Regions from separate parts of the Flavobacterium sp. NLM genome, predicted to be linked through region 2. Evidence: riboswitches for the same ligand, from Rfam matches in the RefSeq annotation. Region 2 holds a riboswitch; the other holds the start of a gene.
The links. A riboswitch is a leader RNA that binds a small molecule or an ion and turns the genes downstream of it on or off. The one in region 2 is predicted to bind S-adenosylmethionine.

Region 1: it holds a riboswitch for S-adenosylmethionine, as region 2 does, so the genes downstream of both, APR43_RS03705 (TlpA disulfide reductase family protein) here and APR43_RS07920 (alpha/beta fold hydrolase) in region 2, are expected to answer to the same signal.

What each region holds. Positions count from the first base shown of each region.
Region 1 covers NZ_LIAC01000002.1:409,759-425,585, forward strand. Annotated here, with positions in the region: gene APR43_RS03690 (SDR family NAD(P)-dependent oxidoreductase) at 1-371, shown strand, start outside; gene APR43_RS03695 (nuclear transport factor 2 family protein) at 445-822, shown strand; gene APR43_RS03700 (NAD(P)H-dependent flavin oxidoreductase) at 839-1,924, shown strand; SAM riboswitch class I at 2,234-2,334, shown strand; gene APR43_RS03705 (TlpA disulfide reductase family protein) at 2,615-3,604, shown strand; gene APR43_RS03710 (aminotransferase class V-fold PLP-dependent enzyme) at 3,797-5,269, shown strand; gene APR43_RS03715 (NADP-dependent oxidoreductase) at 5,455-6,444, shown strand; gene metN (methionine ABC transporter ATP-binding protein MetN) at 6,903-7,934, shown strand; gene APR43_RS03725 (methionine ABC transporter permease MetI) at 7,927-8,580, shown strand; gene metQ (methionine ABC transporter substrate-binding lipoprotein MetQ) at 8,626-9,438, shown strand; gene APR43_RS03735 (response regulator transcription factor) at 9,583-10,251, opposite strand; gene APR43_RS03740 (hypothetical protein) at 10,352-10,585, shown strand; gene APR43_RS03745 (sensor histidine kinase) at 10,694-12,721, shown strand; gene APR43_RS03750 (murein L,D-transpeptidase catalytic domain-containing protein) at 12,880-13,482, shown strand; gene APR43_RS03755 (STAS domain-containing protein) at 13,735-14,571, shown strand; gene APR43_RS03760 (STAS domain-containing protein) at 14,588-14,986, shown strand; gene APR43_RS03765 (anti-sigma regulatory factor) at 14,967-15,383, shown strand; gene APR43_RS03770 (SpoIIE family protein phosphatase) at 15,376-15,827, shown strand, end outside.
Region 2 covers NZ_LIAC01000005.1:184,741-200,567, reverse strand. Annotated here, with positions in the region: gene metK (methionine adenosyltransferase) at 1-714, opposite strand, end outside; gene APR43_RS07945 (TonB-dependent receptor plug domain-containing protein) at 1,247-4,093, shown strand; gene APR43_RS07940 (hypothetical protein) at 4,690-4,878, shown strand; gene APR43_RS07935 (O-acetylhomoserine aminocarboxypropyltransferase/cysteine synthase family protein) at 4,970-6,274, shown strand; gene APR43_RS07930 (aspartate kinase) at 6,537-7,625, shown strand; gene APR43_RS07925 (hypothetical protein) at 8,171-8,371, shown strand; SAM riboswitch class I at 8,561-8,669, shown strand; gene APR43_RS07920 (alpha/beta fold hydrolase) at 8,748-9,731, shown strand; gene thrA (bifunctional aspartate kinase/homoserine dehydrogenase I) at 9,733-12,147, shown strand; gene APR43_RS07910 (OsmC family protein) at 12,348-12,776, shown strand; gene APR43_RS07905 (trans-sulfuration enzyme family protein) at 12,908-14,080, shown strand; gene APR43_RS07900 (RDD family protein) at 14,279-14,779, shown strand; gene APR43_RS07895 (RrF2 family transcriptional regulator) at 14,914-15,324, shown strand; gene APR43_RS07890 (sulfite exporter TauE/SafE family protein) at 15,442-15,827, opposite strand, start outside.

The DNA of each region.
Region 1 (15,827 bases), on a different contig from region 2:
TTCCACAAATGTTGAAACAACAAGGCGGCGTTGTAATTAATATTGGAACTCCATTAGTAAATCACGGTTTAGGCGGATGGCCGGCTTCGGCTCCAATTGCAAGTAAAGGTGCAATTCATGCTTTAACTATTCAATTAGCTGCAGAATTCGGAAAACAAAACATTCGTTTCAATACCGTTGCGCCGGGTGTAATTCGTACGCCAATGCACGGTGATAACGCAGATCAAAGTGCTGGTTTACATTTATTAAACAGAGTAGGAGAGATCGATGATGTTTCTGAAATGGTCTACACAGTTGCCAAAAGCAATTTTATTACCGGATCAATCATCAATGTTGATGGTGGAAAAGGTGCAGGACACAATTTAAATTAAGGTGAAAACTATATTATTAACTGCTTTTATGCTCTGGAGTTTTCAGGGCATAAAAGCTCAAAATACTAGTAAAATGGAAAATCAAATAGAAATTCAGGCTATTACCGATGCAATAGAAAACTTTTATTTTAAAGGTATTTATGAAGGTGATGAATTATTGCTTGGCAGTATTTTTCAACCCGGAACATTACTTTTCGGTGACATCAATGGACAACCGTATTTTAAAACCGTTGATTTGTATTTAGACGGCGTTAAAAACAGACAAAGTCCAAAGGATTCAGGAAAACCTTTTAAAGGTGAAATTTTACATATAAGCGTTGTAAATTCTATCGCTGTAGCGGAATTAAATGTTAAAATGTACGACTTTAATTATAGGGATTTTTTATCTTTCCATAAGATTAATGGCAAATGGCTTATCGTCAATAAAATGTTGACTGATACCAATAAATAACTTAAATTTTGTAGCTATGTGGTACAATACAAAAGCTAAGGAACTGTTAGGAATTGACTATCCAATTTTGCAAGGCCCTTTTGGTGGTAATTTATCAACGGTAGAATTAACAGCGACGGTTTCAAATCTTGGCGGATTAGGCGGTTACGGCGCATACACTTTAAGTCCACAGGAAATTTACGAAGTAGATAAACAAATAAAAGCAGCCACAGATAAAACCTATAATATTAATCTTTGGGTTTCCGATCATGACATTCCGGATGACGGTTTAACCGATGATCAATTTGAAAAAACAAAAGCGCTTTTTAAACCCTATTATGACGAGTTAGGAATTCCGTTACCGGAAAAACCAGCGCCGTTTCAATCGAGATTTGAAAACCAGTTACAAGTTATTTTAGATGTTAAACCAAAGGTTTTTAGCTTTATGTTTGGCGTTCCTTCAGATGATGTTTTAGAGCAGTTTAGAAGATTAGGAATTGTCACTGTTGGTGCTGCTACAACACTTGATGAAGCCATTTTTCTGGAAAGTAAAGGAGTTGATATGATTATCGCTTCGGGTTTTGAAGCAGGCGGACACCGTCCTTCTTTTTTAACCAATGCCGAAGCATCTGTAACCGGAACTTTTGTTTTACTACAATTAATTCGAGAAAAAATAAAAACACCAATCATTGCAGCTGGCGGAATTGCCGACGGAAAAGGAGTTGCCGCAGCCTTAACATTAGGTGCAAGCGCAGCCCAAATAGGAACCGCTTTTTTAGCTGTCGATGAATCGAATGCATTGCCAATTCACAGAGAAATGTTATTTTCTGATGCTGCAAAATATACAACGCTTTCACGCGCATACACCGGAAGATTAGGTCGAGGCATTACAAGCCGAATTGCAAAAGATATAATTGGAAAAGAATCGAACATTCTGCCTTTTCCATTACAGACTACTTTTATTTCTCTGTTGAGAAAAGCTGCACTCGATCAGCAAAAATGGGATATGATTTTATTTTGGGGCGGACAAATTTCGCCAATCTTAAAACATACCAAAGCAAAAGAATTGATGCATTCTTTGATTGAAGAAACTACGGCGTATTTTGATGGATTAAAGTCATAGTTCCTCGGAATGACAAGCGGTACGGTAATTTCTGTTTCAATACAAACTCATTTCAAAAATGGAATGAGTTTTTTTTATGCTTTTTCTACAGAAAAAAACAGAATTAGTCAATTTTATTCTATCAAACGTATGAATTTCCATTATAAAACAAGGAATTATTAAAATTATATCCTGATTTAATTATCTAAAAATCAATTATTTGTATTTTGTATAAAATGTTTTTCAATTAAAATTCAAAAAAAATAAATTTAAACACTACTAATTCGGTAGAATTAATATATATTTGTATCACAGAAAAATTCTGAATGATACTTATCCAGAAAGACTGAGGGAGTAGGCCCTATGAAGTCTTAGCAACCTGTTACCAAATAAGGTGCTAAATCCTTCCCGTCTTGCGGGACAGATAAGAAAAGATTGTCGCAAATCTGAATAAGATCATCATTGTTGAAATTATTTATTTTTTAAAATGAAAACCAAACTACATTTTTTACACGACAGTGACGAACTTTTGAATTCAATCTTCGAAGAATATAGTCTTGCTGGTTTCCGAATGCGAAAGCATTAAATTCTCTCTCATTTCTTTTTAAAAATCATTTGCTAAAAGCCTTTATAAATTGGCTTAAAGGAATTCTTTTGTCCCAATATTAAACGATAATAAAAATCATATCATCACCTTAAAATCAAAATAAAATGAAAAAAATACTATTAGGTTTTGCCTTATTTCTTGGAGTTGCACAAACTCAGGCGCAAGAAAATAATTTACAGTTAAAAGGAACTGTTGTCGATACAGTTACGCAATATGTGTATTTGCAAAAATTCCACAATAAAATGTTTACCACTATAGATTCGGTAAAAGTGAAAGACGGAAGTTTTAGTTTTAAAACTAAAGTTAAAACGCCAGAATTATACGGATTAAGTGTAAACACAGAGGATTCTCCATTGTATATTTTCCTCGAAAAAACACCTATTACAGTAAAATTAAGCCCGAAGAAATATTATACAAGTTCTGTAGTTGAAGGTTCTGAATCTCAGAATTTATTCGATGCCTATAAAAAATCAAAAGATGTAGAAATCAGTAAGTTCATTACAGAAAACCCTAAATCTATTGTTTCGGCTTATGTATTGTACAGAAACTGGTCGTATAGATTAACGCCGGAACAAATCACTCAAAACATTGCTTTGCTTGATAAAAGTCTGCAAAGTACCACTTACGTGAAAGAACTAAAAGAACTGGTTACTGTTTTAGACGGATTAGCGGTTGGTAAAAAAGCCCCAGATTTTACAGCTAATGATCCGCAGGGTAAACCAGTTCGTCTTTCAGAAAATTTAAAAGGCTACACTTTAGTTGATTTTTGGGCGTCATGGTGCGGGCCTTGCCGAAGAGAAAATCCGAATATCGTAGCGGCTTACAAAGAATATCATGACAAAGGATTTAATATCGTAGGCGTTTCTTTAGATAAAAAGAAAGAAAACTGGATTAAAGGAATTCAGGATGATAATTTGACATGGACTCATGTTTCTGATTTACTTTTTTGGAACAGTGCTATTGCTAAATTATATGGTGTAAGAGCGATTCCAGGGAATTATTTAGTGGATTCTAAAGGAATAATCGTTGCGAAAAACCTTCACGGAGAAGAATTACAGACTACACTTAAATCACTTTTAGGGCAGGCAAATTAATTTTTTTTAAACACATAGGAACATAGTTTTGCTTTATCTATAAAGGCGTTTCACTTGTTTTAACAAACATAGCTATGTGTGAAAATCTAGATTTTTTCAAATATCTTTTATTTAGAATATAATCTATGTTTCTATGTGTTTTAAAAAAAAAGCAATCAATAATAAATTTAGTTAATTAAAATGATAAAGGAAATGAATGCTATTGAGACAACAACAGAACCAATTGAATTGGAGTGTTACTTCTCTAAATTTAGAGAAAATACAATAGGAGTAGATCACCGTTTTAAATCCGTTTACGGGAATCAAAACCTGCTTTATGCAGATTGGGTTGCCAGCGGAAGATTATATGCTCCAATTGAGGATATTATGCTCAATAAAATTGGTCCAATGATTGCCAATACGCATTCACTTTCTAGTCAGACAGGAAAGACTTCGACGCACGCTTATCAATATGCGAGAGATATTATTAAGAAATCAGTAAACGCAAATACTTCTGATGTTTTGGTGACTACAGGAAGCGGAATGACTGCCGCTTTATCAAAACTGCAAAGAATAATGGCTTTGCGAACGAATGATGAACAAGATAAGCCTGTAGTTTTTATCACGCACATGGAGCATCATTCGAATCAGGTTTCGTGGTATGAAACCAACGCCGATGTTGTGATTCTGCCACCAGATGAAAATAATTTAGTCGATCCCAAAATTCTTTCGGAAGAAATTAAAAAATATGCTCACAGAAGCTTAAAAATAGGTTCGTTTACGGCTTGTTCCAATGTTACGGGAATTATTACGCCTTATCATGAATTGGCCAAAATCATGCATCAAAACGGCGGACTTTGTTTTGTTGATTTTGCAGCTTCGGCACCGTATGTCAAAATCGATATGCACCCAAAAGATACGGAACAGCAATTAGATGCTATTTTCTTTTCTCCACATAAATTCTTAGGCGGACCAGGAACTTGCGGTGTTTTGGTTTTTAATGAGAAATTATACAAATCTGAATTTCCGGATAATCCGGGCGGCGGAAATGTAAAATGGACCAATCCTTTAGGCAGATATTGTTATAGCGAGGTCATAGAAGTTAGAGAAGATGGCGGGACACCAGGCTTTCTACAAGTAATAAGAGCTGCTTTAGCTTTAGAATTAAAAGATAAAATGGGAGTGGCAAATATCAAAAACAGAGAAAAAGAATTGCTTGCTCTTTGTTTTTCGAGACTTCAAAAAATAAAAGGTTTATCAATTTTAGGAGATTTAAAAACGGAAAGAATCGGCTGTGTTTCTTTTATAATCGAAGATATTCACTATAATTTAATCGTAAGGCTTTTAAATGACCGTTTCGGAATTCAGGTTCGCGGAGGCTGGTCATGTGCAAGTACTTATGCGCATTATTTGTTTAATATAAACGAAAAGAAATCAGCACAAATTACAAACGAACTTTTAGAAAGAAACCAAAGCAATAAACCCGGCTGGGTACGTTTGTCGCTGCATCCAATTATGACAAATGATGAGCTTAATTTTATTTGCGATGCAATTGAACAAGTATCTTTACATTATAAAAAATGGAAGAAAGATTACGAATATAATTCGGTAACAAATGAATTTGAAAATCCTGAAATTAAAGAAACTATAGCCGAAGAAGTAAATGAATGGTTTAAGTTGGATTAAATTTTTTAAACACATAGAAACATAGATTTTTTAGTTTTTATAAAAGTTGATAAAAAGAAACTAGTTTCTCACACATAGTTATGTTTGTTTAAACAAGTGAAATGCCTTTTACCGCAAAGAAAAACTATGTTTCTATGTGTTTAAAAAATTAAACAGCTATACTTTTGTATAATAAAGCAATAAAAATGAAAGCAATTGTATTACAGGAAAACCGGGAATTTCAATTAGAAAACGTAGAAATTCCGCAGCCCGAAGAACATCAGATTCAGGTAAACATTAAAGCTTCAGGTTTTAATCCGATTGATTATCAAATGACGGAAGACGGATCTGAAAGAAAGCTTTTGCATTCTCCAATTCTGGGTCGTGAGTTTTCAGGGATTGTATCTGCAATTGGTAAAAGTGTAACTGATTTTAAAATTGGCGATGCAGTTTTCTGCGGATCAGGAAGCATGGGTTCTAACGGAACTTACGCTGAATATATTTGCGTTCCCGAAGCAATTGCGGTGCATAAACCTGCGAATATTTCCTTTGAAGAAGCGGCGGCAATTCCATCAGCAGGATTAACAGCTTTGCAAGCCTTTAAACGTATAAATGCCAGTTTTTCTGATTCCATATTAATTACAGGCGCTGCGGGCGGAGTTGGGAATGTGTTTGTGAAATTGCTTCTGGCAAATGGCTTTCAAAATTTTGTAGTTACAGCCGGAAATGAAAGTAGTATTAACGCATTAATTGACCTTGGTGTAAAACCAAAACAAATCATCAATTATAAAAAAGAAGAAATATACGAAGCTGCACTTTCCTTAAACGGAAATAAAAGCTTTGATATTGCAGTTGATTTGGTTGGAAACAACGTGGCAGAAATTGCTGCAAAACTTTTAAAAATCAATGGAATTTATGTTGATATAACCAATTTCTCTACTCCGGAATCGCGAGGAATTCTTTTTAGTAAAGGCGCAGTAATTTTAAACATCTCCAATTATGCCTACGGACTTGAAAAACGTTACGATTATTATAAAAACGGATTGAATGAGCTAAGGTTACTTTTGGATCGAGAAAAAATTACGCCACCTGCTATTTCAATAGTCGGAGAATTAGAAGTAAATACAGTAGAAAACGCCCATAGAATACTTCGTGAGAATAAAACGGAAGGAAAAAAGTTAATCATGAAAGTTTAAACTTAGAGAGATTTTTTTTCACGCAAATTTGGCAGATTTAGTCAGATTTTAATAGTAAAAAGTCAAAAAATAATCTGCCTAAATCTGCCAAATTTGCGTGAAAAAATCTTTTTAATCCTTTTAATCTGTGGCAAGATTGACGATAACCTGTACAGATCTTCTAATCTAATTCCTCGTTCCTCGGAATGACAATTCAAAGCAATCGTTATAGTAATCTACTATTTTGATAGGTTAATAAAAGTTTTAATGGTTTTTATACTAAAATTAAAATTATCTGTTTAAATTTGCAGCAACAATGAGAAATAATAGCCAGAAAATGAATAATTATTATAGCTGCAGCATGATGTGCTGGGATGCTTTATGATTGTTTGGCTTATATATAAATGATATTATTTATTTCAAAAAGCCTTTCAAATAATTATGAAAGGCTTTTTTGTTTTTAAACCTGAATTGAACAAATGATTGAATTAAAAAACGTTACCAAAACTTTTCATCAAAAGGACAGAATCGTTTCTGCTTTAGATGATGTTTCGCTAAAGGTGCCGCCCGGGAAAATTTTTGGTGTTATTGGAACTTCCGGAGCTGGAAAAAGCACACTAATTCGTTGTGTAAACCTTTTAGAAAGACCAACTTCTGGAGAAATTATTGTAGATGGAAAAGCTTTGATGCAATTATCAAATGCTGAATTGGCTACAGAAAGAAGACAAATCGGAATGATTTTTCAACACTTTAACCTGCTTTCTTCGAGAACTGTTTTTGATAATGTTGCTTTCCCGCTTGAATTGGTGGGAACTCCAAAAGCAGCAATTAAAACCCGTGTTTTAGAATTATTGCAATTAGTTGGTTTAGCCGAAAAAGCAAACGATTATCCGGCAAGCCTTTCCGGCGGACAAAAACAAAGAGTTGCGATTGCAAGAACTTTGGCAAATAATCCGAAAGTTTTGTTATGTGATGAAGCTACAAGCGCGCTAGATCCGGCTACAACACGTTCAATCCTGAATTTATTGAAAGACATTAACCGTCGTTTAAATATTACCGTTTTATTGATTACGCACCAAATGGAAGTTGTAAAATCTATTTGTGATGAAGTTGCGGTAATCAGCCACGGAAAATTAATTGAGCAGGGAAGTGTAGGCGAAATTTTTGCCGATCCAAAACATGAATTAACAAAAGAGTTTATTGCTTCTTCACTTCATTTGGAAATTCCAGACGTTTATCAGGAGAAATTACAAAAGACAGATAACGGAAGCTTAAATCCGTTATTAAAGCTTGAAATGACCGGAAAATCAGTTAATGAACCTGTTATTTCAGAAGTTTCAAGATTGTTTGATACCAACTTCAAAATCGTAAGTGCGCAGATGGATCAGGCCGGAGATGTAAACTTTGGCGTTATGCTGATCGAATTATCAGGAAAACGCGAAAACTACGACGCTGCCATTCAATATTTTATTTCAAAACACATTAAAACAGAAATCATAGGTTATGTCTGATTCTATTATCGCTTTATTATTAAATGGAACCTGGGAAACCATTGTTATGACATTTGTGTCTGGCTTTTTCGGTTTCCTAATCGGACTTCCAACGGGAGTTTTACTTTTTCTTACCCGAAAAAATCAAATACTGGATCAGCCGGTTTTAAACAGAACTTTATCGGTTATTGTAAACGTTTTTCGTTCCATTCCGTTCATTATTTTAATTGTTTGGATGATTCCGTTTACACGTGCTATTGTTGGAACTTCTATTGGAGTAAGTGCTGCTTTAGTTCCGTTAAGTATTGGCGCGGCACCGTTTATCGCCCGTTTGGTTGAAAACAGTTTATTAGGTCTGCCATCAGGTTTAATTGAAGCCGCAAGAGCTTTAGGAGCAACACCTTTGCAAATCGTATATAAAGTATTACTTCCAGAAGCTTTGCCATCCTTAATAAACGCAGCATCGATTACTTTAATCACTCTTGTAGGTTATTCTGCAATGGGCGGAGCAGTTGGAGCGGGCGGTTTAGGACAGGTTGGTTATCAATATGGATATATTGGTTATGATGCCGTAACGATGAATTCGGTTTTGGCATTATTGGTGATTTTGGTTTTCCTGATTCAGTTTATTGGAGACAGGTTATCAAAACATTTTGACCACAGATAAGTATCAATTAAAAATTAGGAATTAAAAATTAAAAATAGATTTGTCATGAAAATAAATTTCTTGAAAACAGCCGGAATTTTAGCTTTATCATTGGTTTTAGCTAATTGCGGAAAAAGTAAAAACAACGATCCACATTTTATAAAAGTTGGTGTAGCTTCCGGGCCAGAATTAAAAGTTGCAGAAGCGGCTAAAAAAGTTGCAAAAGAAAAATTTGGACTTGAGGTTGAATTGGTTTCTTTCAACGATTATGTAATTCCAAACGAAGCTTTAAGTCAGGGTGATATTGATGCAAATGCTTTTCAGCATAAACCTTATTTAGATGAGCAGTCTAAACAGCGTGGTTATAAATTGGCCATTATCGGAAATACATTCGTTTATCCGATTGCTGCTTATTCTAAAAAAATAAAAAACCTTTCTGAATTGAAAAATGAGAGTACAATTATTATCCCAAATGATCCAACAAACGGGGGACGTTCGTTATTGCTTTTACAGAAAAACGGTTTATTAAAATTGAAAGATGGCGTTGGTTTGTTACCTAAAGTAACAGATATAGTAAGTAATCCTAAAAACTTAAAAATATTAGAGTTAGAAGCGCCTCAATTGCCTCGTGCTTTAGACGACGCTAATGTTTCGATTGCAATTATCAACAACACTTTTGCTTCTGCAGCAGGATTGGTCCCGTCTCGTGATGCCTTGTTTGTTGAAGATAAAGATTCTCCTTATGTAAATTTGGTGGTAAGTCGTGAAGACAATAAAAACGAAGAGAAAGTAAAACAGTTTTTACAGGCTTTTCAATCTCCTGAGGTTGAAGCTGCAGCGGAACGTGAGTTTAAGGGCGGCGCTGTGAAAGGATGGTAATTAATTGTAAATTATGAGTTGTTAATTGTGAATTGAACTTTCACAACTAATTATTTGATATAAAAAAGGCAGATGAAACAATTTCATCTGCCTTTTTTATTTTATTGTGTTTTTGTTTGTGGCTTCAAATCTTTCTTTTGAAGCTTATATTAGGCCCAATTGCCTCGCTTTATTAATAAGCTCCGTATCGCCGCCTTTTTCTAATAATAAATGGCTTTTAATATTTGCTTTTCGCTTTTCTATTGAACTCATTGAAAGCGGAATATGATTTGGAATATTAACGGTTTTAACGCCTTGAGATAAAAGAATTAAAATCTGACTATCGTATTCATCCCAATTTAAATTTCGGTGCGTTAATTTCTTCTGAGATTTGATAATCTCGTCGCTGTAAATTATTTCCCCTTTTAGAATTTTTTGGCAGATAGCCGGAAAAGATTCAAAATTAACTTCACTTTTTGATATAAACCCGTCGGGAGCAATAGTTTTTATAATTCTGTTTACGATGAAGGCTTCGGTATGCATTGTCAGTAATAGAATTTTGCAGGAAGGAAGCACTTTTCTAATCGTTATTGCCAAGTCAATACCATTAGCAATATTGAATTCTTCATAAGGCGGAAGATTAACATCCAGAATAGCAAAATCCAGTCTGGTGTTTTGTTTTTCAAGCAGCATTATCTTTTTATAGGCAGTCTCGCAATTGTATTCTTTTAGGAAGATGGGTTCAACTGTATCAAAGCAATCGTCAGACAGAAGGTTGACATAACTGTCTACCGTCATAGGATGATCATCAACAATTAAAATATTAAGTGACATTATCGTAAAATTTAAACAAAATTAAACAATCTTACGGATTTTCCGTAAAATATGCAACTTTTTTGGATGTTTTTTTGCAAAAACATAAAAATAACACACCATGAAAAGTAAAGTAATTCGTATTCTTTTTGCATCAATTTTAATGATGAATTTATCTTGTACAACTGATGATCTTGACAACCAAGATTTTAATTCATCCGAAAAAAAAAAGCTTAATAACCAAATCAGCAAAGATGAAACTGTTAACTCCAAAACAATTGACTCTTTAAAAATCAGTTATAATTTACAAGTGAGCGCTCCAGATGGAGATCCGCTAAATCCAAAAATTAAATAAAACATGTTCGACTCTATTCGCTGAAGACTATAATACTGATATTGAAGTATTATAGTCTTCTTTATTTATAATATATTTGAATTTAATTTATAAAGTATCATTTTGAGATTGAAGTCAAAAATATATATTCCAATACTTCTATTAGTAATAGTAATTTTATTAGTGTTTTATCATAGGAGAGATGAATTAAAAATTAGAAATCAAAATCAAAATACTTTTGATGCAGAATACTTTAATAAAATTTCAGGAACTGCAAAAGAGAAATATTTAGATTCGCTTGTCAATAATTTAAAGCATCTAAAAAATGACTCAGTTGTTAGAAATTTATATTTAAAAGCAGGAGAGGAATATTATTATTTAAATAATATAAAAAAATCACATTCCTCAAGCGTAACAGCTTTGAAATTATCAAGAGAAGAAAACGATAGTTCCAGAATTGCAAAATCCCTTTATTTTATAGGCGACTGCTATGAAAGTTCCCAAAAAGACAGTGCCTACTATTATTATCTGCAGGCTCAAAAAATTTATTTAAAAATTCACGACTACGACAAGTTAGGGCAAATGTATTTTAATAAAGCCTATGTTCTTTTTTATGATGGAAATTATGTAGAATGTGAGGTAGAATTAACCAAAGGTCTTGAATACTTAAAAGATTCAGATAATATAAAATTGCTTTATTCCTGTAATACCTTAATGGGGAATTGTTTAGAAAAGCTGTTTATGTACGATCAGGCTTTAAAATATCATCAACTGGCGTTGAGAAATTTAAAAGCAATGAAAAAAAATAATACAGATAGCGATGAAGTGAATAATTTCAATATTTCATCTGTAATTAATATTTGTAATTTATACGATTTAAAAGGCGATTATTCTAAATCAATTAAAGAATTAAAGCCTTTGCTGACTAAACATTTAAGAAAGAACTGGCCTCGGTTTTATGCTATTGTTTTGTCTAACCTGGCTTATTCTAAAATGAAAAATAAAGAATATAAAAATGTTGAATCAATGTTTTTAGAGTCTTTAAAAATTGTTGACAGCTTGGGATATACTTCTGACGTCATGTATAAAAAAATTCATTTAGGAGAATTTTACCTGACACAAAATGATTCTTTAAAATCCTTAAAAACTTTGCAGGAAGCTTATACCGTTTCTATCAAATTAAAAAATACCAACGAAACTTTAAATACATTAAAACTGCTAACCCGAATAGACAGCAGAAAGAGATTGTTTTATGCCAATCAATATATTGCTATAAGTGACAGCATTAACAGTATTCAAAGCAGAACCAAGAATAAATATGCCAGAATTGAATATGAAACTGTAAAGGTCGAAGATGAAAATAAGATTTTGACTAAAAAGAACTTTTATATTTTAATTTTTTCTTTTGCCTTGTTTTTAGTTTTGTCGGCAATTTCGGTAGCTATTTATTTAAAGTATAAGAACAAAGAATTGCGATTTGTAAAGCAGCAGCAAAGTGACAGCGATGAAATTTATCAGCTTTTGAGCGAACAGCAAAATATAATTAACGCCGCCAAAGAAGAAGAAAAGAATAAAATTGCAAGAGAACTTCACGACGGTGTAATGAATAAGGTATATGGTGTAAGAATGAATTTAGGATTTTTTAATTCTAAATCAGACGAAAAAACGATAGAAAAAAGAAAGCAGTATATATTTGAATTGCAGAATATCGAAAATGAAATCAGAACCATTTCGCATGATTTAAATCAGGATTCTTTTTTAGAAAGTAATGATTTCAATACCCTTTTATCTAATTTAATTAAAAGTCAAAATGAGATTAGTAAAACGCAGTTTAATTATTTTGTAGATGAGAGATTTGAGTGGGAGCAGGTTCAGAATATTTATAAAATAAACTTTTACCGCATTATTCAGGAAGCGCTTCTAAATATTCAAAAATATGCTCAAGCCTCAAAGGTTGATGTTAAAATAGATTTAATTGATAAAGATGTTTTGCAGTTATCCATTATAGATGACGGTGTTGGCTTTGATATCAATACAGTAAAAAGAGGAATTGGCTTGTCTAATATAAAAGAGAGAACCAACTCTTTAAAAGGAAACTTCGAAGTAAAATCTAAACCGGGCGAAGGAACCGAAATCATAGTAACTTTTACTATTTAACTGAAAAATAGAGAGATAGAAAAATAAATCTTATTTTGTTGCTCTTCAGACTTTTAGGTGTGCTTTTTTGATTTATTGCAGACTAATTTTGCTTTGTTAATTTGACTAAAACAAATTAATGAAATTTTAGACTTTGCATTAAATTAAAAATATTTGTCATGAAAATATGCAGCTTAATCTTTTTATTTTTTACAATTAGTTTTTTTGGAAATCCTGTAGAAATTAAAAATGATACTCCGCCGTTGAGTCCGGAAATGGAAAGACTTAATACTGAGCTTTTGGATGTGAAAGCGATGATAAAAAAAAATGCGGCTTACAATACAAAAATAGCCTTCTTTATTGATATGAGAATTAAATCGGGTAAAAACAGGTTCTTTGTTTACGATTTAGAAAAAGATGAAATTGTAGACCAGGGTCTTGTAGCAAACGGTTTTGGTTCCGAAACGACAACTAGGGGGGAATTAAAATTTAGTAATGAACCCAATTCAAAATGTACATCTCTAGGGAAATATATTGTTGGTAAATCCTATAGAGGAATGTTTGGGAAATCTTATAAATTATCTGGTTTAGACGAAACAAACAGCAACGCGGCAAAAAGAGCCATTGTACTGCATTCCTATTCAGCAGTTCCTAATGAAGAACAAGACTATTATATAGCAAACAGTCATGGCTGTCCAATGGTAAGTGAAGCTTTTTTTAAAAAATTAGAAAAGATAATAGACAGCTCAAAACCTAACATTATTTTACATATTTATTATTAATTAAAACATATTTAAATGGTTGAAAATTAGTCCGAATACGATTATATATTCAAAAGAGACAGCTTAAGACAGCTGTCTCTTTTTTGTTTATTATCATCTAAATTTTAACAGAATTTCATGTTGTTTTTATTTGATTATTTGTTTTTAACATAATATGTTAAATTTTTTCTTTCTTCCGTTTTAGTAATTCTTTTCCCAACATCCAAATTAAAATCCTATATTTGTTTAAGAACAAATCCAAATTTAATCCTCATGCAAAATAACTTATTGAGTGGCTTAAAAGAGCACGAAAACAAATTACTAACCATATGGTCTCAACTTTTAATCGATGGTGGATCTGATGACGGAGCAGTAGAAGAAGAAGAGTCAAAAGAATTTGCTTCTCTGTTTTTAAAAGCTGCCGCTGCTGCTGAAGGTAAAATTCAGGATTCTCAGGAATTTGAAAAAGTCGAGGATCTTATAGTTGGAATAGCTTCATCACGAGGAAAACGTGGATTTTCGCCAAGAGAAAATGCGCAATATTTAATCACATTCAAAGAAGCGGCTTCTAAAATACTATCTGAATTAATAAAAGACCCGGAACAGCTTTTTGATGCAAACCTGCAGCTAAATGCAGCTTTGGATAATATGACTATTTTGACTTTTGAAGCTTTTATGCGAGGAAGAGAAGATATAATATCCAGACAAGTGGATGAAATCAGTGAAATTTCAACTCCGGTTATCACCGTTTGGGAAGGTGTAGTTGCCCTGCCTATTATCGGAACTTTAGACAGTTCGAGAACGCAGATTGTAATGGAAAATTTACTGCAGCAAATTGTAGATACAGGAAGTTCTATTGCTATTCTTGATATTTCGGGTGTTCCGGCGGTAGATTCTCTGGTGGCGCAGCATCTTATTAAAACTGTAAGTGCAACCCGATTAATGGGAGCTGAATGTATCATAAGCGGTATCCGTCCGGAAATTGCTCAGACAGTAGTACATTTAGGAATTGATCTTACGGGAATTATTACTAAAGCATCGCTTGCAAGTGCACTTAAAACGGCATTTGATATGTTGCAGCTTTCAGTTGTTAAAAGAAAAATAGTTTAAGATTTTATAAATTGATATGGAAAGAATTCCTATACTTAAAATGGGAGATTTTCTGCTTGTTACCATACAAGTAGATTTGTACGATCAACTTGCAGAAAATCTTGAATCAGACTTAATAAACACCATTAGTAAACATAGTTCAAAAGGTGTATTGATAGATATATCGGCGGTTTCTATTATCGATTCATTTATGGGTCGAATATTAGGAAACATAGCTGTAATGTCTAAAATAATGGATGCACAAACAGTGGTTGTAGGAATGCAGCCGGCTGTAGCTATTACACTGGTAGAATTAGGATTATCTTTAAACGGAGTTATAAGTGCCCTGAATGTTGAGAAGGGCATGGATCTACTGCGCTCGAAAATGCAAATAAGCGATAATGAAGAGCAGGATTATGACGACGATATCGAATAGTAAAGAAGAAGCACTTATCGTAAAAGAACAAGATGTAGTACCATTACGCAACCGGGTAAAAGAGTATGGCGTAAAAATTGGTATGAGCATTTTAAATCAAACTAAATTAATTACGGCAACCAGCGAACTTGTTCGTAACCTCCTTAAATATGGCGGCGGCGGTAAAGTCATTATAGAGTCGGTCAGTAATGGCCGTGATAATGGCGTACGCGTTACTTTTATTGATAATGGCCCCGGAATAGCCAATGTAGAACTGGCTATGAAAGACGGATACAGTACCGGTAAAAGCTTAGGCTTAGGATTACCGGGTACTAAAAGACTTGTCAATGAGTTTGATATTAAAACAGAATTAGGAAACGGTACCACCGTAACTATAACAAAATGGAAAAATGGATAATACTTTTTCCACTTACAAGATAGACGATCGAAGTCTGATTGCTTTTATAAAAAGAGAAATACATAACCTGGCGCTTCAATTAGGATTTACGCCGCACAGAGCAGGAGAAACGGATATAATTGTAGCAGAATTAACTTCCAATCTTATTAAATATGCAAATGGCGGTGAATTGCTGTACAGGGCTAATATAGAGGAAGGGCAAAACGAAATTGAAATTTACTGCCTTGATAAGGGAATAGGATTTGAAAATGTGTCAAAAATAATGAATGACGGTTATTCGTCATCCAATACATTGGGACATGGTTTGGGCTCGATCAAAAGACTGAGCAACGATTTTCAAATTTATTCCATGAAAAACTGGGGTTGTGTACAGTACGTGAAAATTTGCGAAAAGCCGGATTTTCGTTTGTCTGATATACAAAAAGGTTTATACCATAAAGCCAT
Region 2 (15,827 bases):
TGTTGGGTTAATATGGTAGTTGATTTTATCGTTGAATAAATGCGCGTGAGTTGGGTTTTTAGCGATAATTCTAGGAATAAGAATTTCGATAATATCTTTTTTGATTTTAGCAAGCATTGCAGCTTCTTCATCAAAATCATCATGCTGCGTTGAAATAACAATCGCATCAATACGAGTTGGTTTGTTATCGTCGCTGTATTCTAAAGTTACCTGAGATTTAGCATCTGGACGTAAATACGTGATTTCTTTATTTTCACGTCTTAAAATCGCTAACTCTTGTAATAATTTATGAGATAAATCAAGAGCTAGAGGCATATAGTTTTCAGTTTCATTTGTAGCGTACCCAAACATCATTCCCTGATCACCTGCACCTTGCTCTTCTGGCTTAGCTCTGTCAACACCTTGGTTAATGTCTGCAGACTGCTCGTGAATTGCTGAAAGAATTCCACAAGAATTTGCTTCAAACATATATTCACTTTTAGTATATCCAATTTTACGGATTACCTCACGTGCAATTTGTTGTACATCAAGATAAGTATTTGATTTTACTTCACCTGCTAAAATAACCTGACCTGTAGTAACTAATGTCTCGCAAGCTACTTTTGAGTCAGCATCAAATGCCAGAAAGTTATCAATTAAAGCATCCGAAATTTGATCTGCAACTTTGTCTGGATGCCCTTCACTAACAGATTCTGACGTAAATAAATAAGCCATAATAATTTATTAAATTAACATTAAGCGAGGAAAAGTAATTGCTGAAAGTGCTAAAGGAGAATTCCTGCTTTAGCATTTTTTACTACCAAAATCTTAGTTTCGGCATCCATAACGAATCATTTCATTATGAAGAGGTTGCAATCAGTTCAAATTTTTCCTCTGTATTCGCGTGCAAAGGTATAAAACCATTTTGATTTGCAAATTAAAGTTCAACTTTTTTTATTTTTTATAGCAGAAATTTAACAGTAATATACTAATTTGATAGGGTAATAGAAAATATTTTTGTTTTTGTTTGGTCAGTTAAAAAATAGTTCGCACATTTGCCTCGTTAAAATAACAGAACAAAATGAAATTTACAATTTGCAATATGATGTCTTGTAAGATGCCGGAGCTTTCCGCAGAGACTCTATTGTAGTTTATTTTCAACAACATATATAGAACCTCTGCCAGCCGCAGAGGTTTTTTTTGTTCCAAAATTAAACTTGTAAGAATTTTTTTTAAGCCAAAAACACAAATTAATCAGTAAAAAGAAATGAAAAAAAATGTACTAATCGTTTTAGGTCTTTTGACATTTTCAGGCCTGTATGCTCAGGATAATAAAACTGAGCAGGATACTTTAAAGAATAATGAACTGTCAGAAGTTACCGTAATTGGAACTCGTAATAAAAATAGAGTAAAAACAGATGTACCGGTTCCGGTTGATGTTTTTAATATTTCTGAAATAACAAAAGGAGCACCGCAAACCAGCGTAACCCAGATTTTAAATTATGTTGCGCCATCGTTTACCAGTAATGCAACATCAACTGCCGATGCAACAGACCACGTTGATCCGGCACAATTAAGAGGTTTAGGCCCAGATCAGGTTTTAATTTTAGTAAACGGAAAACGAAGACATACCAGTGCCTTAGTAAACATAAACGGATCTCCGGGAAGAGGATCTGTAGGAACAGATTTAAATGCGATTCCATCTTTCGCCATCGAAAGAATCGAGGTTTTAAGAGACGGAGCCGCTGCACAATACGGTTCTGATGCCATTGCGGGAGTAATTAATATTGTATTGAAAAAGAATGCCAAATATCTTTCGGGAGGAATTCAATACGGAACTAATTTATCATCTGGATCTAACAATTTTAAAGGCGGAGCCGATGGTCAAACCGTTCAAGTCGATTTAAACTACGGAACATCATTAGGTAAACCGGGAAGTTTTTTAAATGTTACCGGAACAGCTGTAACAAGACAAGCAACAAGCCGTGCAGGAATTAGAAACAACGGAATTTTTAATGCCTATAATGCTGTAGAAAACAGAGCAGCGCAAAACGGAGTTCAGATCAATTCGCTTTTCAGCAATATCAATACGACTCCAAATTCAGCACAAATTATAAGTTCAATACAGCAATACGCACCGCAGGTAAGTTATTTTACGCCGGCACAGCAAACCGCTATTTCATCTGCAACAACAATAACACAATTGCAGACAGCACTTAATTTTGATGTAACTAATAATGAGTTAGCCTACAGAGGACAAGAAAGAGCAGACTATAATATGAGTGTGGGTCAGTCAGAACTGGCTTCTGGACAAGCGTATTATAATGCAAAATATCCTTTAACAGAAACAACTTCATTGTATTCATTTGGTGGAGTATCGTATAGAGATGGAAAATCTTATGCTTTTAACAGACTCCCAAATGGTTCAGGAACTTTCACGCAAGTCTATGAAAATGGATTTTTACCGGAAATCGAATCTGGAATTTTAGATGCTTCTGCAGCGCTTGGAGTAAATACTCAATTATTTGGTTTTGATACAGATTTGAGTTCAAACCTGGGGACAAACTCTTTTAAATATGATGTAAACAATACAATCAATGCAACTTTGGGCGTAAATTCTCCTTCTAGTTTTGATGCCGGTAAAGTTTCATTTTTACAAAGCACAACCAATTTAGATTTCAGTAGAAAATTTGATTTTCTTGCAGGTTTAAACGTTGCTTTTGGTGGAGAATTTAGATATGAAAATTACCAAATTAAACAAGGAGAAGAAGCTTCATACGGATTATATGATGTAAACGGAGCTTTAGTTTCTGGAGTTTTGCCAACTACTTCACCTTTAATTGTGACTGATTTCTTTGGAAACAAACGTGGAGCGGGAGCACAGGGATTTTCAGGATTTCAGCCTTCGGATGCTAAAGAAAGAGACAGACGAAGCGGCGCAGCTTATATTGATTTAGAATTAAATGCAGCCGAAAACTGGCTGTTAAACGGAGCTGCACGTTATGAAAACTATTCAGATTTTGGAAGTACCGTTACTTTTAAACTGGCTTCTCTTTTAAAACTAAACGATAATATCAACTGGAGAATTTCTGGACAAACAGGTTTTAGAGCGCCATCTTTACAGCAAAAATACTTTGAAGCAAGTTCAACTCAGTTCATTAACGGATCTCCATATCAGGTTGGATATTTTACAAATGATTCTCAGGCAGCAAAAAGTATTGGTGTAGAAAATTTAAAACCAGAGAAATCAAAAAGTATCAGCACAGGATTTACATTTAAAATTCCGGAAGCTAATATTACAATCGCAACCGATGCTTATTTTACAAGAATCAACGACAGAATTGTTTTGTCTGGACAATATGCAAGACCAACAGATGCGCAGATAAATGCTGCTACATCACAAACACAAAAAGATGCCTTGACATTGTTTCAACAAGCATTTGATTTGAAAGGTGTAGAAAGAGCTTCGTTCTGGACAAACGGAATCGACTCTGAAACCAAAGGAATTGATGTTGTAATTTCTCAAAAATACGATGTAATTCAGGATTTTGTAATCAGAAATGATTTTGCGTTAAGTTATAATGAAACAAAAAGAGTAGGAGATTTACATATTCCGCAATCAATTGTAAATGCAGGAGGAGATCCTTATATATATTCCTTTTTTCCGGAGTCAAGCCGAGTGTATTTAGAAGAAGCAATTCCGAAATTGAAAGCGAACCTAACAACAACTTTCAGCATTAAAAAACTGGATATTTATTTAAGAAACAGTTATTTCGGAAAAGTAACAGATCCGGGAGCGACAGATGTTAATTTAGATGGATTTGCTTCTGTATATGAACATCCGGAATACAGCGCAAAACTGGTTACCGATTTATCTTTCGGATACCAAATCAACGAACATTTTAGAGCAACTGTTGGTTTTAATAATATAGGAGACGTTTATCCGGACAGAAATAATCCGTCAACTCCGGCTTTTACCAATACAACTCCAACTTTATCTCCGGCGCCAAGTACAGACTTGACAAATGCAAATCAGTTTGCGTATTCAAGAGCCGTATCTCAATTTGGATTAAACGGAAGATTTGGATTTGCTCGTTTGAGCTTTAAATTCTAAAAATATAGGCCACAGATTTTACGGATTAAATGGATTGACACTGATTTTTTTGAATCAATGTGATTTTTATCCTGATGGTTATCGGGATTGAACTTAAATTATAAAAAAATAGGTCACAGATTTTAGGATTAAACGAATTAGCACTGATTTTTAAAATCAATGTAATCTTTTTAATCTGTGGCTAACCTTTTTCAATCATGTAAATGGTTTTTATATTACATTAAGTATAAAATGAAACCCGTGTCAATCCGTTTAATCCGTAAAATCTGTGGTCAATTTTTTAAAGAGGAAGCCTTTATTTACGCGAGCTAAAAAAATTTAACGTTAAATATCAAAATTTTATTTGGCAGTTAAATAAATAAATATTACATTTACTCTATCGAATTAGTCGAGTTTAAAAAAGAATTAAATTTTAAATTAAAATGAAAACAATAGCAAGAAATAATATGATGTGTTGTAGTATGATGCAAATGTGCATCCAACCTTGCTGTTGCCAAAAGTAAAAAGATAAAATCTTTGTTATAGTTAAACTATAAGCCCTTTTGGTCGCCATCCGAAAGGGCTTTTTTCATTTCCACACTTAAAATTTTAAAATCATGAAAACACTAAATTCAATCGCCATAGAGTATTTATTGAGAAACGATTCTCAAACAAATAACAATAGATCAGAAGAGATAACAAAAGAAGTTGTCAGAATAAAAACAGAACAAGATAGAAAAAGTCAAAAATCATTACTGTTTCAAATGTATGATCTTGAACTAGAAGGAGAACTTCCTTTTGCATAAATCAATTCACAATTTCAATTTTAAAAATCAATTTCAAAGTCAAATACCACTTTATATATAGTATTAACAATATTTAAAAAACTAAGAAATCATGAGTACACAAAAATTTGCAACAAACGCATTACACGCAGGACATGATGTAACTAAAAATTCAGGAACAAGAGCAGTGCCAATTTACCAAACATCATCATACGTATTTAATAGCGCAGATCATGCCGCTAATTTATTTGGTCTTGCCGAAGCCGGATTTATCTACACCAGATTAAATAATCCAACAAATGATGTTTTGGAACAGCGCCTGGCAGCTCTTGAAGGCGGAATTGGAGCTGTAGTTACAGCCTCTGGAGCATCGGCAATTTCAACGACTTTTTTGACTTTGCTTAGAACAGGCGATCATATCGTAGCTTCAAACAGTTTATACGGCGGAACGTACAATTTATTGAGTGTAACATTACCGCGTTTAGGAATTACAACCACTTTTGTAGATCCTTCAAACCCTGAAAACTTCACTAAAGCAGCAAAAGAAAATACCAGAGCATTCTTTGTAGAATCACTGGGAAATCCAAAACTGGATGTATTAGATTTAAAAGGAATTTCGGCGGAAGCCAAAGCATTCAAAGTGCCATTTATAGTAGATAATACAGTTGCGACACCTTATTTATTAAACCCAATTAAATATGGTGCCGATATTGTAATTCACTCCTTAACAAAATATATTGCCGGAAACGGAACTTCATTAGGTGGCGCAATTATCGACGCCGGAACTTTTGACTGGTCTAACGGAAAATTCCCTGAATTTACAGAACCTTCTGCAGGATATCACGGATTAGTATATCACGAAGCTTTAGGAAATGCAGCCTTTATTGCAAAAGCAAGAATCGAAGGACTGCGTGATTTTGGAGCAGCTTTAAGTCCATTTAATGCTTTCCAGATTATTCAGGGATTAGAAACCTTACCAATCCGAATTAAAAAACACAGCGAAAATGCTTTGGTTCTGGCCGAATGGTTAGAGAAACAAGATGAGGTAGTTTGGGTAAATTACCCAGGTTTGAAATCAAGTAAATATTATGATTTAGCAAAACAATATCTTCCTGAAGGACAAAGCGGCGTGATCACTTTTGGACTAAAAGGAGGTTTTGATGCGGCTAAAAAAGTGGTAGACGAAACAAAATTGTTCTCACTTCTGGCTAATATTGGTGATACAAAATCGCTGATTATCCACCCGGCGAGCACTACGCATCAGCAATTGTCAGAAGAAGAGCAATTGGCTACTGGAGTTTCAAAAGATTTAGTCCGACTTTCTGTTGGAATAGAAGATGTAGAGGATTTAATTGCCGACTTACAATCGGTTTTTGAAAACGTAACCCAGTCGCAGTATAGTATCAATAAAAATTAGGTTTTTTTGTTTTTTGTTTGAAAAATTGCCTTTAGCAGCGTGAGTTCTGCTAGAGGTGATTTTTTATGAAAAAAGAAATCAAGATAAAAGTTTCACCATATAAGTAATATAAGTTCATTTTAGTAGAGACGCACCATTGTAGAGACGCACAGCAGTGCGTCTATTATTGTGACGTCTAAAATTATAAACGTTGATAAATTAAATGAACTTATATTACTTATATGGTTTACTAATTACAGATATGTTTTAAAAAATTAAAATTATGTCAAAGCTTAAAATAAATATTATCCTTTTTGGGATTGGAAATATAGGAAGTACATTAATCAATCAGATTATCGAAAGTCAGGAGTTTTTTCTGCAAAGTAAAAACGTCGATTTTCATTTTCCCATAATTACCAATTCTACCGTTGCCTTTTTCGAGAAAGAAGGCGTAGGATATGCGTGGGAAACCAATTTTAGAGAATTGGCCGTTCCTTTTAGAGTGCAGGATATTATCGAATTTGCAAAAGAAAACGAATTCGAAAATCTAATCGCTGTCGATGCAACCGCAAGTGATGAACTTATTGGTCATTATAATACGTTGATCGAAAACGGATTTAATATTGTTGCTGTCAATAAAAAAGCAAATACTCTCCCAATTGATCTTTATAAGCAACTTAGAGAAAATCTTAAAAAGTACGACAAAGAGTTTTTATATGAAACCTCAGTCGATACCGGTTTTCCCGTTTTGCAGACTTTAAGGGATTTATATTTCTCCGGAGAAAAAATCACAAAGATAAGAGGCGTATTTTCAGATAATCTGAGTTATGTCTTTAATCGTTTTTCTGCCGAAGAAAATACTTTTTCCTCTGTTTTAAAAGATGCAAGCCTTCTCGGATTAATGCGATCTACTTTTAAAGAAGATTTATCCGGAAATGACACCGCCAGAAAATTGTTGATTTTAACTCGTGAAATTGGTAAAGAATTCGAACTCTCTGATATTAAAATCAATCCGCTTATTGGAGAAGAACATTTGGAGAAAAACGGAATCCTTAATAAAGATGCCATTGACCGATCGTTTAAAATTGCCAAAATAACCCAAAAAGACAATCATGTTTTAAGATATATAGGAGAATTTGATGTCGAGAAAAATACATTAGAAGTAAAATTAGTATCAGAACCTGTAACTTCAGCAATAGGACAATTAAAAGGTTCCGATTCTATTTTTGAAATTTATACCCAATCTTATGCCAGTACACCCATTGTACTTCAAAGTGCGTCGCCGTGCAAACAGGCCATTTCAAGAGGTTTAATTACAGATATTTTAAAAGTAGCTGAAAAGATTAAAAATAAGGAAGCAGTCTGGCTATAAGTGGTTATAATATTAGTAGTTCTTTGACAGATTGAAACTAAAAGTAAGTTATTTTTTGTAAGATTATACTTCTTTTGATTCAAATTGTAATTTTGTAGGATGTTTTTTAACGATAAAAAGCTGTTTTTTAACGTTTTTTAAGAAAAAATAGGGTTTTATAACTTGGAATATTGAAAAAATATTCGCACATTTGTAAGACAAGTAAGAACTGTTAAAAACAGCTGATTAATTGTTAAAATAAATATAGCTTTTGAGATCCTAATCACATCTAAAAAAAGCTTTTAAAAGAAAAAAGTAAATGCAAGATTTTTTTAAAATAACTGTCAAATCGCAAATGAATAAGTCCCTACAGATGAACATGATGTTTAATGTCGCACGTATTTGTGTACGCGTCTGTTGATACTAAAAGTATATATAAGTTCTATAAAAACTTAAACCCTTTTGGTATTAAAATCCAAAAGGGTTTTTTTATTCCATTTGGCAGACATAACAAAGAATTAAAGGAAATATAAAGATTAAAAAATAACTAACTTAAACTTAATAATATGAGCGCAATAACTTACTTAAGAAAAAAACTTACAGGGTACAGAAGTGCAAAAGCTGAAAGAAACAATCCGCCGCCTGTTAACGAATTAATCCACCCAAGTTTCGGTGTAACTGAAACAGATAAAAAAGCGGAGAAAAAAGTACCAAATTCATTATTGTTTTTGATGTACTCAAAAGAAAATGAAACCCTTTTCATCTAACTTGAAAAGCAGCCATAAAATAGGTTAAAACCTGCATGACTTTACTGGGCATAATGTTCGGTAATTTTGTGCGTACAAAAGTTTCTGATTGAATTATGTTTAAGAAATTGAGCAATCAGTTTCATTAAAATTTGTTAGTTTAAGAAATTAGTAGTTAATTTGCACCGTTAAGTTCAAAAACGTATTGAAATGTTATAAAGAAAGGAGGAGGGATTAGACCCGATGAATCCTTAGCAACCCTTCGTTAATTCGAAGAAGGTGCTGCATTCTACCACGCCCAAACGTGGAAAGATAACAACAAGAATTTTTCTAGTTTCAACTCTAGACTTTCTTTCTAATATTTCCACATACAAATCAATAATAAATAGATTTGAAATTGGAAAATATACCAAGTCCCATTATAATTCAAGATTTCATCACCGAAAGTGGTGCGCTGTATCCGTCGTTACCGTTAAGTTTTACACTTTCCGGCAAACCGCTGTATACTGCCCCAATTGTTTTGGTAAATCACGCCTTAACCGGAAACGCTCACGTTACCGGAGAAAACGGCTGGTGGAATGATTTAATAGGCGAAGCAAAAACTATCGATACCAATCAATATACTGTTTTGGCGTTTAATGTTCCCGGAAACGGAAACGATTCGTTTATAATCGAAAACTATCAGGATTTTACAACCAGAGATATTGCCAGAATCTTTATCAAAGGATTAAAAGCTTTAAATATTGAGCAGGTATTTGCCATAATTGGCGGTTCTGTTGGCGGTGGAATTGCCTGGGAAATCCTGGCTTTGGAACCCAACATTACAGAACATTTAATCCCAATTGCAACTGACTGGAAATCGACCGACTGGATGATTGCAAACTGCTTTCTGCAAGAACAAATTCTGAACAATTCTTCAAAACCAATTGAAGATGCCAGAATTCATGCGATGTTGTGTTACCGATCTCCTGAATCATTCAAAGAAAAATTCCAACGAACCATCAATCAGGATCTTTTGATTTTTAATATCGAGAGCTGGCTGGCGCATCACGGAAAAAAACTACAGCAGCGCTATCAATTAGCATCATATAAATTGATGAACCAGCTGCTTAAAACCATAGATATTACCCGAAATAGCGAGGATTTCGAAACGCTAATATCCAAATCTAACGCTGCGATTCATATCGTAGCCATCAATTCAGATTTGTTTTTTACACCAAAAGAAAATCTGGAAACTTACAATGAATTAAAGAAATTTAAAAACAATGTTTTTTACAGCGAAATTGATTCGGTTCACGGACATGACGCTTTTTTAATCGAGTACAAACAATTAGATCATTTACTTGCCGATATTTTTAAGGCAGAAACAATAGCAAAATAAAATGAAAATATTAAAATTTGGTGGTAAATCATTATCAAACGGAGAAGGACTTAATAAAGTAGTTTCAATCATTACGGATAAAGTAAATCAAGGAGAAAAAATTGCCGTGGTCGTTTCTGCGCGCGGAAACGCAACAGATGAATTAGAAGATATTTTAAGAATTGCTGCTAAAAACGGAAACTACAAACCACTTTTAGAAAGCTTTAAAGCATACCAAACTTCAGATTATCCGAAAGTTGATTTATCTGAAGAATTTAATATTTTAGATAAATTATTCGAAGGAGTAAGCTTAATTGGCGATTACAGCAACAAAATCAAAGATCAGATTTTGTCTAAAGGCGAATTGCTTTCGGCTAAATTATTAACTTCAATTTTAGTTGAAAAAGGAATTCCTGCTAATTTTGTTGATACAAGAGAATTGTTGAAAACAGATTCTAAATTTGGTGACGCTCAGCCTTTGGAACAACTTTCAAAGAAAAACGTTATCAATTATTTTAAACTTCATAACGGTGAAACAGTAAATATTGTTACAGGTTTCATTGGTTCAAACAACAACAACGACACTACAACTTTAGGAAGAAACGGAAGTAATTATACGGCTTCGTTAATCGCGAATTATTTGGATGCCGAAGAGCTTCAGAACTTTACGCATGTTGATGGAATCTACACAGCAAACCCGGATTTAGTTGCTGATGCTAAAAAAATCGAATATTTGTCGTTTAATGAAGCAAATGAGTTGGCAAATTTTGGCGCAACAATTCTGCATGCAAAAACGATAATTCCATTATTAGAAAAAAATATTCCGCTTCGTATTTTAAATACATTCAATCACGAAAATCACGGAACATTAATCACTTCAAATTCTCAAAAGGAAGGAATTAAAACACTTTCTGTTTTAGAAAACGTTTCACTTGTAAACCTTGAAGGACGCGGATTACTAGGAAAATCTGGCGTTGATGCCCGTATTTTTAAAGTAATGGGCGATCACAATATCAGTGTAAGCATCATTTCACAAGGTTCTTCAGAAAGAGGAATTGGATTGGTTGTGGCAAAAGAAAAAGCAACGCTTGCAATGGTGGAATTAGAAAAAGAGTTCGAAAACGACTTTTATTCTAAAGATGTAAACCAGATTACAGTAACAGATAATGTTTCGGTAATTTCGATTATCGGGCAGGATTTAAGTACGTTCCACAAACCATATACCGCATTAATCAAAAATAAAATAGTTCCAATTTTATTCAACAACACCGTTACAGGTAAAAACGTGAGTTTGGTTGTGAAGAAAGAAGAACTAAACAAAGCCTTAAACGTAATTCACGGAGAGATTTTTGGAGTTTCTAAAAAAATCAATATTGCTATTTTCGGTCACGGATTAGTAGGCGGAACTTTGATTAATCAAATTTTAGAATCGGCTTCTTCAATTGAAAAACGTAAAGATATTAAGCTGAATGTTTTTGCAATTGCGAATTCTAAAAAGCTTCTTTTAAATAAAAATGGTGTAACTTCAAGCTGGAAAAACGACATTGAAACTAAAGGCGAACCGTATACAATCAAAGATATTATCGCTTATGCAAATGAGTATCATTTAGAGAACTTAATTGCAATTGATAATACGGCAAGTGCATCATTCGTAGAAAATTATGTTCCGCTTGTAGAAAGCAGTTTCGACTTAATTTCTTCAAATAAAGTGGCGAATACTTTAACGTATGGTTTTTATAAAGAACTAAGAAAAGCTTTGGCAGAAAACCAAAAGAATTATTTATATGAAACCAATGTTGGAGCAGGATTACCATTAATTGATACAATTAAATTACTGCATCTTTCTGGTGAAAACATCACAAAAATTAAAGGAGTTTTCTCAGGAACGTTGAGTTATTTATTTAATAATTTCTCTGCAAAAGATGTTCCGTTTAGCGAAATTCTGAAAGAAGCAATTGATAACGGATATACAGAACCAGATCCGCGTGAGGATTTATGCGGAAATGATGTGGGAAGAAAATTATTGATTTTGGCAAGAGAATTAGATTTGCAAAATGAGTTTGAAGAAATCTCCATTCAAAACCTAATTCCGGAACATTTACGCGAAGGAAATGTTGCTGATTTCTTAACGAAATTAAAAGAATTCGACCCAATTTACGAGAAAATAAAAGCCGACCAAAAACCAAATCATGTATTAAGATACATTGGTGAATTGTCTGGTGATTTACAAAATGATAAAGGAAATCTAGAAGTAAAATTAGTTTCTGTTCCTTCAGATACTGCTCTTGGCGGATTAAAAGGTTCTGATTCTTTCTTTGAAATTTACACAGAATCTTACGGAGATCGTCCAATTGTTATTCAGGGAGCTGGTGCAGGCTCTGCGGTAACAGCAAGAGGAGTTTTTGGAGATATTTTGAGATTATCTGATAAAGGGTAATTTGAATTTTAGATTGCAGATTTTAGAGTTTAGATTTAAGATTTGTTCGAATTGAGTTTAGTTTGTCATTTCGAGGAACGAGAAATCGCACACGAAACTCGACAACAAAATGCCACAATCTTTGTCAACAATCTGGTGCGATTTCTCGTTCCTCGAAATGACAAGATTGCGGAAAATTGAATTAAAAAAAGAAAAATAACATGAAAGTAACTTTGAACAGAGTAAATGACGCTTTTCATTTTAAACTTAAAAATGAACGCGGACATGTAGTTGATGTTGACAGCAGAGCTGAATTTGGAGGAAGCGATTTAGGCGCAAGTCCGATGGAGTTGGTATTAATGGGCGTTGCCGGATGCAGTGCAATTGATATGATTTCGATTTTGAAAAAGCAGCGTCAGGAAATCACTTCTTTTAACGCTGAGGTTGATGGAACACGCGTACAGATTGATGAAGCTAAACCTTTTAAAGAAATCGATGTGGTTTTTTATTTAGAAGGCGATATCAATCCAGAAAAAGCACAGCGTGCTGCACAGCTTTCTTTTGAGAAATACTGCTCAGTTGCCAAAACTGTAGAGCCAACAGCAACAATCAATTACAAAGTTGTTTTAAACAACGAAGAATTAAAATAATTAGAAAATTAGTCCATTAGAGAATTAGATAATTCTTTGGACTAACTATTAAATAATGAAAGATTATTTCTCGAAACTCTGTGATCACTTTGTGAAACTCTGCGAAATAACTCTTTTAAACAAACAACACAATGAACGAACAAGAATTTGGTTTTGAAACTAAAGCCATACGTACACATTTAGAAAAAACACAATTTCAGGAACATTCAACTCCTTTGTATTTATCATCAAGTTTTATATTTGAAGATGCAGAGGATATGAGAGCTTCTTTTACAGAAGAAAAAGTCCGCAATATTTACTCCCGTTTCAGCAATCCAAATACAACAGAATTTGTAGACAAAGTTTGTGCAATGGAAGGTGCCGAAGCTGGTTATGCTTTTGCTACCGGAATGGCTGCAATATACTCTACGTTTGCCGCATTGTTAGATTCTGGAGATCATATTGTTTCTGCAGGAAGCGTTTTTGGATCAACTCATGCATTGTTCATGACGTATTTTCCAAAATGGAAAATTGAAACTTCATATTTCGATATCAATAAACCGGAAACTATTGAAAGTTTCATCAAACCAAATACTAAAATTCTATACGCTGAAACACCAACAAATCCTGGTGTAGATGTAATTGATTTAGAATTGTTAGGTCAAATTGCGAAAAAGCATAATTTGATTTTAATAATTGACAACTGTTTTGCAACGCCATACATTCAGCAGCCAATTAAATATGGTGCTCATATCGTGGTTCATTCAGCAACAAAATTAATTGATGGACAAGGACGTGTTTTGGGTGGAATTGCTGTTGGAGATGCTGAATTAATTCGTAAAATATATTTGTTTTCAAGAAATACAGGACCGGCAATGTCGCCATTTAATGCATGGGTTTTGTCAAAAAGTTTAGAGACATTGGCTGTTCGTGTAGATAAGCATTGTGAAAATGCTTTAAAAGTGGCTGAATTTTTAGAAAGCCATCCAAACGTAAACAGTGTGAAATATCCATTTTTGAAATCACATCCAAAATATGAAATTGCAAAAAAACAAATGCTTTTAGGTGGTAATATTATTGCGATTGAAATTAAAGGCGGTCTTGAAGCAGGAAGAAAATTTTTGGACAAGATTAAATTATGCTCTCTTTCGGCAAATATTGGTGATGTAAAAACGATTGTAACACATCCTGCATCAACAACACACAGCAAATTATCTGAAGAAGATCAATTAGCTGTTGGAATCACACAAGGTCTGGTTCGTGTTTCTGTAGGTTTAGAAACAGTAGCAGATGTAATTGCTGATTTAAAGCAAGCGCTGGATTAAATAATTTTAGATTTCTGATTTAGTCCCGATAGCTATCGGGATAGATTTCCTAAACTGTATATAATGACGATTTTTGACTGTAAATTTATTACTGTTAAAAATCGTCATTCTTTTTTGATGGTTATTTGGGTAAAAAATATATTTTTGTTTTCGTTATAATTTAAATCTATAATAATCAATTTAATAAACAACCAAACCATGAGTAACTCTACTTACATTCTTGATGAAAAATTATTGGCATCCGGCGGAAGCCGATTTGTAAACTATATTTTAGATATAGTTGTAATCCTTGCTTTAATTTTTGTTATTTCTTTAATGATTGCTTTTTTAGGAAATTTTTTGGGCTGGAATGATCTATTGTACTGGCTTGGTAATTTGAGTGATTTTGAAGGACAGTTAGTTTTTATTGTTATTTCTGTTTTTTATTATTCATTATCAGAAGGTCTTTTTGGAAGATCACTTGGGAAATTTGTAACTGGAACTGTTGTAGTAGATGAAAATGGCGAAAAACCTTCTTTCGGAACGATTTTTAAGAGATCATTATGCCGACTAATTCCTTTTGAAGTTTTTTCTTTTTTAGGAAGCAGAGGCTGGCATGATTCAATTACTGATACTTATGTTGTCAATAAAAAAGATTTGGAGAAAGAAGTAAAACTATTCCACGAATTCAATTTGATAGGGAACACCGAACTAAATTGATAGAATAAGTAGAATATAAATCTCAATCTGTTATTTTTCTCATTTAAAAAGCCTATTTTTGTTGCAGAATAATATGAAGCTTGTAAATTTTAAAAATAATCTAAAATTTACAGTCTGAAATCTAAAATTTAAAGATGCTTTCAAAGAAAACAAAATACGGAATTAAAGCTTTAACCTATTTAGCCAGACGAGAAAATAACGAACCTGTACAAATAGCTGAAATTGCAAAAAGTGAACATATTTCGATAAAATTTCTGGAAAGTATTTTATTATTATTGAGAAATTCAGGGTTTCTTGGTGCAAAAAAAGGTAAAGGCGGCGGATATTATTTAATAAAAGATCCAAAAGATATCAGTATGGCCAAAGTATACCGAATTCTTGAAGGGCCAATTGCACTGCTTCCGTGTGCAAGTCATAATTTCTATGAAAAATGCGATGACTGCGATGATGAATCGACCTGTGCAGCACGACGTTTAATGACAGAAGTAAGAGATAATACACTTAAAATATTAGAAAGCAATTCGCTTGCAGATATTGCTTTTTAAATTTAAACCATATAAGTTATATAAGTTCATTTTAATAGAGACGCACAGCAGTGCGTCTACATTTAAACGATGATAAATTAAATGAACTTATATAACTTATATGGTGAAAAAAATATTTTAAAAGATTAGTTTATATCCTGCAAGAAAAAGCATTACGGCGATGGCATTTCTAAGGAATAAATCCGGTACTTTTCCGCTTAAACTACTTCCTATATAAATTCCGGGAAGAGATCCCAATAATAATTGTCCTAATAGCGCTAAATCTAAATTTCCCATAGAAGCGTGGCCAATTCCTGCAACTAAAGTCAACGGAACAGCGTGGGCAATTTCAGTTCCTACCAAACGAGGCGTTGGCAAAAGCGGATAAAGGAAAAACAAAGTTACCGTTCCTAAAGCGCCGGCTCCAATTGAAGTTAAGGTTACAGTAGCTCCCAGTAAAACTCCAATTCCTACAGTAAGCATATTTTGAGTATGACTTTCGCTGTGAAATTTATCTCCAGCAT